DNA from 2 places in the Anaerobacillus alkaliphilus genome. Region 2 is predicted to be linked to the other one. Evidence: riboswitches for the same ligand, from Rfam matches in the RefSeq annotation. Region 2 holds a riboswitch; the other holds the start of a gene.
The links. Region 2 has a riboswitch for thiamine pyrophosphate ahead of DS745_RS10300 (thiazole synthase). Riboswitches for the same ligand answer to the same signal wherever they lie in the genome.
Positions count from the first base shown of each region.

Region 1: linked by a shared signal. The riboswitch ahead of DS745_RS24095 (acetylornithine deacetylase) and the one ahead of DS745_RS10300 (thiazole synthase) in region 2 are both predicted to bind thiamine pyrophosphate.

Region 1 is NZ_QOUX01000050.1:45,833-51,222, forward strand. It holds gene DS745_RS24085 (ABC transporter ATP-binding protein) at 1-641, opposite strand, end outside; gene tenA (thiaminase II) at 634-1,308, opposite strand; gene DS745_RS24095 (acetylornithine deacetylase) at 1,324-2,598, opposite strand; TPP riboswitch at 2,682-2,782, opposite strand; gene DS745_RS24100 (hypothetical protein) at 2,897-3,343, opposite strand; gene DS745_RS24105 (aldo/keto reductase) at 3,427-4,404, opposite strand; gene DS745_RS24110 (VanW family protein) at 4,540-5,390, shown strand, end outside.
Region 2 is NZ_QOUX01000033.1:18,031-23,420, forward strand. It holds gene DS745_RS10295 (MDR family MFS transporter) at 356-1,777, shown strand; TPP riboswitch at 1,861-1,972, shown strand; gene DS745_RS10300 (thiazole synthase) at 2,096-2,869, shown strand; gene thiH (2-iminoacetate synthase ThiH) at 2,983-4,089, shown strand; gene DS745_RS10310 (YdiK family protein) at 4,124-4,315, opposite strand; gene DS745_RS10315 (CPBP family intramembrane glutamic endopeptidase) at 4,316-5,029, opposite strand.

The sequences.
Region 1 (5,390 bases), on a different contig from region 2:
CGGACTGGCTGTTCTGTAAAAATGAAGATACGATCAGATAAGAACAACGCTTCATCGACGTCATGAGTAATAAACAAAATCGATAGCTTCCACTTTTCCCATTGGTCTAGTAGCCACTCCTGCATTGCAAGTCTTGTAATGGCATCAAGCGCACTAAATGGCTCATCTAAGAGCAGAACGTTTGAACCACTTAAGACTGTACGTAAAAACGAGATTCGTTGTTTCATCCCACCAGACAAGTCACTTGGGTATTTATTCTCTACGCCTTTTAATCCAAATTGATCTAAGAGCTTTACCACTCTCTCACGGGCATCCGTTTTTGTTGCTCCTTGAATTTCAAGAGGCAATGCTGCATTTTCCAAGACCGTGCGCCAGGGCATAAGCAAATCTTGTTGTGGCATATACCCCACATGCCCTAATCGATTGCCATACACTTCTCCGTTTATGGCAATCTTTCCACCTGAATGATCTTCAAGGCCAGTGATTAATTTGAAAATCGTACTTTTCCCTGAGCCACTTGGCCCAATAATACTGACAAACTCACCTTCGTTCACAAGAAAGCTTAGGCCTTCTAAGATAGCCTTTTCCCCGTGGTGATAAGAGAATGAAACATCCTCAAATTCCAAAGAAAATTTACTCATTTGTTGGCCACATCGCTTGATTGTAAGCCATATCCCAAAACATATACTCAAATCTCGTCGTGTTAAGGAAAATTTCTTCTAATTTCTTTAGTTCTTTTTCAGGTAAGCCCAATGTAAGCTCATCTAGAAGTTCGATGCACCAAATAGCTAATTGGCCAAACTCTTCAGAGCTATACATATTGATCCACTCACCATAAAATTCATGATCACTTGCTCCAGGAATTTTGCTTAATTCCTTGCCAATTTCCCAGTAGCTCCACATACACGGGAGTAAAGCCGCAACAAGGTCTGCCAACGTTCCATTTTGCCCTACATGCAACATATAGTGACTATAAGCCAATGTGGTTGGTGACGGGCTTGCGTTTTCTAGCTCTTCTTCAGAAATATCGAATTTTACCGCATATTCACGGTGTAGTGACATTTCTTCGTTTAATGTAGAATTTAATAAACTAGCAAAACGCCCCATCGTTTTTACGTCACTTGCTTTCATTGCCCCAAGTGCAAATAATTTAGCATAATCAATTAAATATAAGTAATCTTGAATCATATAAAATCTAAACTTTTCTTTATCAAGAGTTCCAGCACCCATTTCTTGGACAAATGGATGGTTGTGATTGGCTTGCCAAATCGGCTGTAATTCCTGGTATAAACGTTCACTAAATTTCATTTTGTAGACAACTCCTTATTTTTTTGAATGGGTCCAATTGTAAATAAACTGAGTCATTACTTTTGTAAATTTAACTAACTGATCAATGGATACTTGTTCATTTACCGAATGAGCATACTGAAGTGTGCCAGGACCATAAATAGCAGTAGGAATTCCTGCATCCCCTAGCCACCCCCCATCAGTAACCGTTGGTGAAACATCGATCACTGCCTTTGTTCCAGATACTTCTGTATGTGTACGAGCTAACAACTGAACGGCTTCATGACTTGGATCCACTTCTAACGAAGGAAAAATCTCACCACGATCTTCAATCATTGATGTACCACCCCAAGTAAATATAGGCGGATTTTCTTTTAGCCAAGGATCACTATTGGCAACACTTACGATATGGTCCTCAATTTCCTTTGCCACTTGTTCGTATGTTTCATTTGGATAATAATGAACGGTAATCCACAAACGACATTCATCAGCGATAAAGGCAGCGTGCCTGCCACCTTCAATTACAGCTGGGTTGATCGTGTTTGTTCCAGGCAAGAAGCCTTCATAGCTTTTGGTAACCGCCCAATGTCGTTCAAGATCTTGTAGCCCAGCAATGATCTTCACCATTTTTTCTATCGCACTTGCTCCAAACAAGTTGCCACCTGCATGGATCATATTTCTTCTGGTGGCATCATGGAAGGTTTGTTTACTTTTGACAGTAATCCAGCCCGTAATAACACCACCTTGACCTTGAATATGTAAATCGCTCGTATCAACGACAACCGCAAAGTCTGCTTTGTAGCCTCTTTGACAACATTGTAATGTTCCAGCTTCGCCCACCTCTTCACCGATTACCGATTGAAAAATGATGTCACCTGGAAAGTCAATCCCTGCTTCTCTTAATAATTTTAAAGCAAAAAGAGCTCCAGCCAATCCACCTTTCATATCAGCAGCACCACGACCAATGATTACACCATCTCTTACGACAGGTGTAAATGGGTCTTTCTCCCATTCTTCATCTTCGTTTACTTCTGCTACATCAATATGTCCATTTACAATTAAACTCTTGTAATAATCAGAAGCTTTCCCTTTTAACGTCCCAACTACGTTTGGATCGTTTGGGTAAACATCCCACATATCAATGTCAAACCCTAAGCGGTTTAAGTAACTTGCTACAAAATCTTGAGCTTCCCTCGTATTTCTAGCAGGAGGTGCTGGTGTTTCAAAAGCTATCAGTGTCTTCACCAATTCAATTAACTCATCTTTCCGGTCTTCCATTTGTTCTAAAACGAATGAAAGTCTCTCTTCCATTATTTTACCTCCAATATAAAAAACCACTTCCTAGAAAAGAAGTGGTTTGGATAGACCAAGACATTAATAATTGTAGTAATTACTAAAGTTCTGCACTTCTTCCCTACGCTAGTATGACCTAGATCAGGTAATAAGGGTCAAGACGATCGTCTCTCTCAGCTTTCTAGCACCCCTAGAGTGATTCTTATGAAATTTATGTTAAAGAACTATTACTATTTATTTCTATCATACTATCGTGTGAATTACAACAAAGTTTTACCATAACAGTGATTAAGATAGCCTAACGCTTCTATAAAACTTATTCTTTTGCTGAATTTAATCGACGTTGGAAGTAAATAAAAATTGGAAGAGGAATGATAATCCAACCAAAGCTCTTTACTAAGCTATTTTTTGATCTCTCCATAGCAGTGGCACGATGTGACTGAACTGCTGCTTCATAATTAGCTCTTAACTCTGCTTCAGTTAGCTTTTCAGTAGTATCACCAACTGGCTTTTCTCCACCCCAACGACTATATTCCTCAAATGACTGATAGAATGGCGGTGGCGCAACCATGTCAGCTAGTGCCATAAACGCCGCAACACTTCCCCCAATTGTCATCATTAGAGTAGCAAACAGTACTAAATAAATATACACATTCTTGATCATGTCTTCTCCCCCATTTGTTTTACTTTTAACACCTGCCGCGGCAAGTAAGAAGAAAAAAACAATAAGGATTACGCCAATAAATAATACGATCGAAATCATCAAAATCTCCCCTTTGGCATTGGTGTTTATCATTTATTTAGTCGTTCATTGCTTAGAATAGTTACGCTCGCAAAAAAATTAGCTTAAGGCATAAGCTGTCCTCTAGAGGCTACATAGAGGGCATACCATTCTTCTCGAGACATCTGTTCTGCTTGTCTTACAGCATCTTCACATTTCTGAATTCGATCTACATTTGCCGTACCAATAACAGGTTGTATCATCGCAGGATGTCTCATCAACCAACCTAGGACAATTGCTTCTAGAGTGGTTTCTTTCTTTTTGGCCATCTCTTCTACTAGTTGCTTTGTTTTTACGTATGCTTCTGATGGTTGTGCTACTTCCACACCCGTATATATCCCTTTTGCTAAGGGACTCCATGCTTGGAGTTGAACATTTTCTAAACGACAATACTCTATAATACCATCCGCAAAATTAACATTCGTTCCAGCTGCCTGATTTACCAGCACTCCCGCTTCTAGCCAATCTAATTTTTGTAAATTCATCTCTAATTGATTGACGACAAGCGGTGTTGAACAATCATTTTGTAAAAGTTTCAATTGAGCTACATTCATATTAGAAACACCAAAATGATTTACTTTTCCTGCTTTTACTAATAAATCAAAAGCTTCTGCGACCTCTTCTGGCTCCATTAATGGATCGGGTCGGTGTAAAAGCAAGATATCTAATTGCTCAATACCTAATCTAGTTAAAATCCCATCGACAGATTCGACAATATATTCTTTTGAAAAATCATATCTATTTGGTATCTCGCCTTCCGGAAAGCGAATTCCACATTTTGATTGAATGACCATCTGATCTCTAAGCTCTGGACGACGTTTTAGAACTTCACCAAAAACTTTTTCTGCTTTGCCAAATGTATAAATATCAGCATGATCAAACATTGTGATTCCTATTGATAACGCAGCATCTATCGCACGTTCTGCACTCAGGATATCTTCCTCACTAACAGGAGTTTGGTTCCAGCCCCCACCTAAGCCCATGCAACCAAATACGAGTCTACTTGTTGAAATTTGACGTTGTTGTAATGGCATATACTTCATTATTTCATCTCCTAAAAAAAAGTACTCTAAACATTAATTATACATGTTTTCTTAACCACATACTATTTTTTACCATGTTGAGGAAATTCATGAAACACTCTTTTCCTACTCATACTACTTCTAGGAGGTAGATTGATGATTAAATATGGTTGTTTTGCTCTTATGTTACTATTTGTACAAACTTTAAATATATCTGACAACGTATTATTAACCTTAGAAGGAGAATCAATTGGCAGTGTCAATCGTCTTGAGTTTCAATCTATGATTGGAAAATCAATCTTAGACGTTGATAAAGTTGAGGACTTTCTTGAGAAACTCGATCAACAAATTAAAAAAGAACCACAAAACGCAAGAATTGATCAATACGGAACTATCGTTGAGGAAGAATTAGGTTATAAACTAGATCGTCAAAAATTTTCCGAATCCTTTTATACATACTATTATGGACGGGGTCCAATGACAATTGAATTACCTACAACCCCTATATACCCTAAAGTAGATAGTGAGTTACTCGGAAATATTCGAGTAAAACAGATTGGACACTACACAACATATTTTAACCGTCGTAAAAAAGGAAGAGTCCAAAACATTACGCTAGCTGCAGAAGCTATCAATAATCACGTCGTTTTTCCTGGAGAAAGTTTTTCATTTAATCAGGTTGTTGGTCAACGTACCTTTGAAAAAGGGTATTTACCAGCACCAGTCATTATAAAAGGACGTGTATATCGAGACTTCGGCGGTGGGATTTGCCAGGTTTCATCTACGTTATTTAACGCAGTTGACCGGGCAGGAGTTCAAATTTTACAACGGTATTCTCACAGTAAACGAGTTCCTTACGTACCACCAGGACGGGACGCACAAGTTAGTTGGTACGGAGCTGACTTTAGATTCAAGAACATTCACAATCAACCGATCCTTATCCAAGCCAAGGTGTACGGAGGGGCTTTAAGTATTGCAATTTATTCCTCGGAGGTTATTGAAATAAA
Region 2 (5,390 bases):
GGGAGTGAAAGAAAAGGAAACGCAAGAGGTGCTATCGTGCCCAAACGGAGTGGGGAGTGAAAGAAAAGGAAACGCAAGAAGTGCTATCGTGCCCAAACCGAGCAGAGAGTGAAAGAAAAGGTAACGCAAGAAGTGCTATCGTGCCCAAACCGAGCAGAGAGTGAAAGAAAAGGTAACGCAAGAAGCCCTAACGTGCCCGAACCGAGCGGAGAGTGAAGGAAAAGGTTACAGTAGGAGTCTCTACACCATTTTCAATTACCATCTGCAAGAAAATTGGAAGTGTTTTTCATTCTATTCACTAATTGAACGTGATATAGTAGTAATAGAAATTATTTCGGGAAACGAGGTATTTTTTATGAGCAAATTACTCCCTGAAAAGTGGCTAGTTGTCATAGCGGTTTTGTTAGGGACTTTTACTATTATTTTAAACAACAGTATGTTAAACCCAGCGATTCCCTATTTAATGGATGTCTTTGATGCTGATGCTGTTTCTACTGGCTGGGTAATTACTGTTTTTATGGTAACGATGGGAATTACCGTGCCGCTAACTGGTTATTTAGGCGATAAATATGGAAAGAAAAAGCTTTATCTTGCTGGCTTAGTCATTTTTATGATCGGTTCGATTTTAGGATCTTTTTCATGGGATTTAAGCTCGCTTATCTTTTTCCGTGGTATTCAAGGGATTGCAGGAGGAATTATGATGCCTTTATCAATGGCACTTATATTCGAAGTGTTCCCAAGAAATGAGCGAGGTCTTGCAACTGGAATTTGGGGAATTGCTGCAATGATGGCTCCAACGATTGGTCCTACGGTCGGAGGACTTATTATTGAAGCAGGAAGTTGGCAGTGGCTCTTCCTATTCAATGTACCAATTGGCATACTAGGAATTATCATCGGTGCCATGTATCTTAAGAACACAAATAAAGTTAGTGGAATTTCGTTTGATAAGTGGGGGTTTCTAACGGTCACAATTGGTGTGGGAGCGATATTGTATGGTTTAGGGAGAGTATCGGCGTTAGAACATCTAGTTCAACCTCTTAATCTGGTTTTATTTACTCTAGGTATGATCTCCTTACTACTGTTTGTGAAAATTGAAAATCGACATGATCAACCTTTGTTAGATTTATCAATTTTTGAAAATAAGGCATTCACATATAGTGTTTGGATAGGCATTTCTACTTCATTAGGGTTATTTGGAGCAATTTTCCTAATTCCATTATTGATCCAGCATGTGTATGGGTTAGGCCCCGTGATAACTGGGCTGGTTTTTCTACCTTCAGCTCTTTTCACCGGGATTTTTATGACCATTGGTGGAAGGTTACTAGATCGCCATGGTCCGTTATTCGTTGTAACTAGCGGTCTTGTCATTATGGCAGTCTTTACATTAGCTCTAGGATTTACGACCATGGAAACATCGCTCATAACGATCTTTGTTTTAATGGCGCTACGAGGTATTGGGCAAGGTTTCTCAACGATGCCAGCAACGACGGCTGGAATGAATTCCATTCCGGATAGGTTTATTTCTCGGGGATCAGCAATGAACAATGTTTTGCGACAGATGAGTTCTGCCTTAGGAATTGTCTTTATCTCCATTTATTATGAGGTTCGTAGAGTTCAGGTGTTTGCTACTGTAGATACGATGCAGGAAGCTAGTTTACAAGCAATACGAGAAGGGTTTTTTCTTTTAGGCATGATAGCCTTATTGACCATACCTTTGGGTTGGATGTTAGGAAAAGCTAGCAAAAATGAAGAAAGTAAAAAAACAATGACTGCGTAATGTGAGTAAAAAAAGCTTCACTAATGAAGCAATTCAGTATAGAAAATTTATTAAACTGTGTTATGATTAATACAAAGAATATGTATTACAGCTACGGGAGCCTAGAGGACTAGGCTGAGAAGAGGACTATTCCGTCACAGACCGTGTAACCTGATCTGGATCATGCCAGCGGAGGGAAGACTGTCTTGTTAATTGTTATCTTTACATGTCTTTAAGGCCGCATCTGTATGGTGGGGCTTTTTTGTTTTGTTTTCCCTGTTGTACACCGCACATTCCAGACAGAACTGTTGATATGTAAAATTAGGAGGAGAAGAAACAATGGCAAAAGATTTATTAACTATCGGTGGAGTAGAACTTAATAGTCGTTTATTAATCGGTACTGGAAAATTTAATGATGACGCCCTAATCCCAGACGTAATTAACTCTTCACAATCTCAAGTAATTACAGTCGCTATGCGTCGTGTTGATTTTAATACGAACCAAGAAAATATCATGAAATATATCCCAAAAGAGATGATTTTACTACCTAATACATCTGGAGCAAGAACAGCTGAGGAAGCAGTCCGTATTGCAAGACTGGCACGCGCAGCAGGTATGGGAAATTGGATAAAAATTGAGGTTATTTCTGACCAAAAGTACTTACTACCAGATAACTATGAAACAATTAAAGCAACTGAAATTCTAGCTAGTGAGGGCTTTATAGTCCTTCCTTACATGAGCCCAGATTTAATGGTAGCTAAAAAACTTGAAGAAGTTGGCGCTGCAGCTGTAATGCCACTTGGAGCACCAATCGGTACAAACCGTGGCTTAAAAACGAAAGAACTAATCCAAATTTTAATTGAAGAATGTGAAAAACCAGTAATCGTTGATGCAGGTATTGGTAAACCATCACAAGCGTGTGAAGCAATGGAGATGGGAGCAGATGCTGTCTTAGTCAATACCGCAATTGCTACAGCTGGAGATCCAGTGGTTATGGGGCAAGCGTTTAAATCAGCGGTAGAAGCAGGACGCCAAGCATATCTATCAGGAGTTGGTGGAGTTGCCAAACACGCGAGAGCATCATCACCATTGACAGGATTTTTACAGATCTAATTATGAATTAGGAATTTTGAATTATGAATGTTGTTTGCAGAACTACGAAGCATTACAAGCATCAATTCACAATTCAGAATTCAAAATTGACAATTAAAGAAGGGGGTTTTCCCATGAGTTTTTACTACGAATATGAAAAGTTAAAGGAACTACCTTTTGACGATATATTTCAAGGTATTACAGAAACAGATGTTAAGCGAGTCCTACAAAAACAAAGAATGAATACAGAAGACTTATTAGTTTTGCTCTCTCCAGCAGCGGAAAATCTACTTGAGGAAATGGCCCAAAAAGCGCATGAGCTAACAGTCCAACATTTTGGAAGAACAATTTTACTATTCAACCCTATTTATATTGCTGACCACTGTGTCAACGTTTGTACGTATTGTAGTTTTAGTGTTACAAACCAATTTGAACGTAAGAAGCTATCACTTGAACAAATTGAAATTGAAGCAAAGGCACTAGCGGATCAAGGGTTAAAACATATATTAGTGTTAACAGGTGAGTCAAAAACACATACACCAGTTTCGTATATAGCTGAAGCTGTAAAGGTATTGAAAAAATACTTTTCATCAGTGGCAATTGAAATTAATCCGTTAGATACTGAGGAATACAAACTATTAGCCGATGCAGGTGTTGATGGGCTAACTGTCTACCAAGAAGTATATAATGAAGAAATTTATAAATCAGTTCATGTAAAGGGACCAAAGCGTGATTATCGCTACCGCATGGATACTCCTGAACGTGGCTGTGAAGCTGGAATTCGTCAAATTAATGTTGGGGCATTATTAGGGTTAGACGAGTGGCGTAGAGAAGCGTATTTTGCAGCTATGCATGCTCACTACCTTCAATCAAAGTATTTAGACGCCGAAATTAGTTTATCGTTACCGAGAATTCGCCCACATTTAGGTGATTATCAGCCGAAATCAATCGTTGAAGATCGTCATCTCGTTCAAGCAATTACGGCGTTCCGTTTATTTTTACCGCGCTCAGGGATTACACTATCAACAAGAGAACCAGAATACTTACGTGATAATCTTATCTACTTAGGTGTAACAAAAATGTCAGCTGGCGCAAAAACTGAAGTAGGCGGATACTCTCAGTGTGAGACAGGTACAGCACAATTTCAGATTTCAGATGAACGTTCCCTTGTAGAAATTCAAAAAATGATTAGGGAAAAAGGATATCAACCAGTGTTGAAGGATTGGGAGCTGTTAGTTTAAAAAGCAAAAAGCTTGAGGGAAAAATCCTCAAGCTTTACTTTTTCTCTACTTTTGGTTTAAAAGTGAAATATCTTACTGCAACTAGAAGGTCATAAGCGGCAATGGCCATTAACACAATCGTGAACAAATCCCATTCACCGGTACGACCACGTTGTTGAATTGCAAAATAAACGAAGCTTATAGCCATAAAGAGATACACAATACCCCAAAATAATGGTGATTTCATCTAGAATAGTCCTCCAATAAACCCTTGCATTTCGTCTAACTTTCTTTGTAACTCCATTAAACGTTCACCAAAAACAACCTGAACGAGCATAACGAAGCTATTTAGAGCAACGTGTGCCATTATAGGCACGATAATTCGTTTTGTTTTTACATATAAAAAGGCAAAAACGATGCCCATAAACGTATAAACGAGAAGGTGCTCAAAGTCCATATGAACAGCAGCGAAAATAACAGAACTTATAATGGCAGCAATCCAGAAGTTAAAACGTTTGTATAGACTACCGAAGATAATCATCCTAAAAATAATTTCTTCTAAGATTGGTCCAATCACAGCAACTACTAAGATAAGGGCTGGTGTTGCCTTGGCTAACTCAACAATCATTTCTGTATTTTCCGAGCCAGGTTCAATCCCGAACACCGACATTTCAATAAGAACCGCTATGTATTGTGCCATAAACGCCATAAAGATACCGGCGATTGACCAAACGATGGCGTCACTCTTCGAACTACGTTCTGTACTCAAATGTCGGTTACTCATATCTTGTCTTAATAACAGTAAAATAATGATAAATCCTACAGAAAAACTAAATAACGTCCATACCCCAGGAATTTGTTCTCTCTCAAAGCCCAGTATCATTAATATTGGTACTCCAATAAAAGCTGATATCTGCATTAAAATGTAAGTTAGAAGCACTAACCAATATCTTTTTGTCAAAACAAAAACTCCTTTAAACTGAAGAATTTAGAAAGTTAAATACATGAACTACATTCTACATAGTACATTGTAGCATAGAAATCTATTCACTATGGTTTTGAACCCCTTACAAATATTAAATTCGCTCTGTATAAATATACTACAATAAGTCAAAAGTAATGAAGGATAATTTTTCTAGTACTATAACTATAATAGTATAAACAAAACTAGTTTATTTTCTAAATGGATGAGTAAACTTGTACGAAAAATGTAGGTTTTTCGTGGTACTTTTAGTCGAAATTCTTTTTGATAATAAACCCAAGTTTTTCTAAAAAAAATACTAAAAATACTTGCAAAATAGAATTGAAATGATTATTATAAG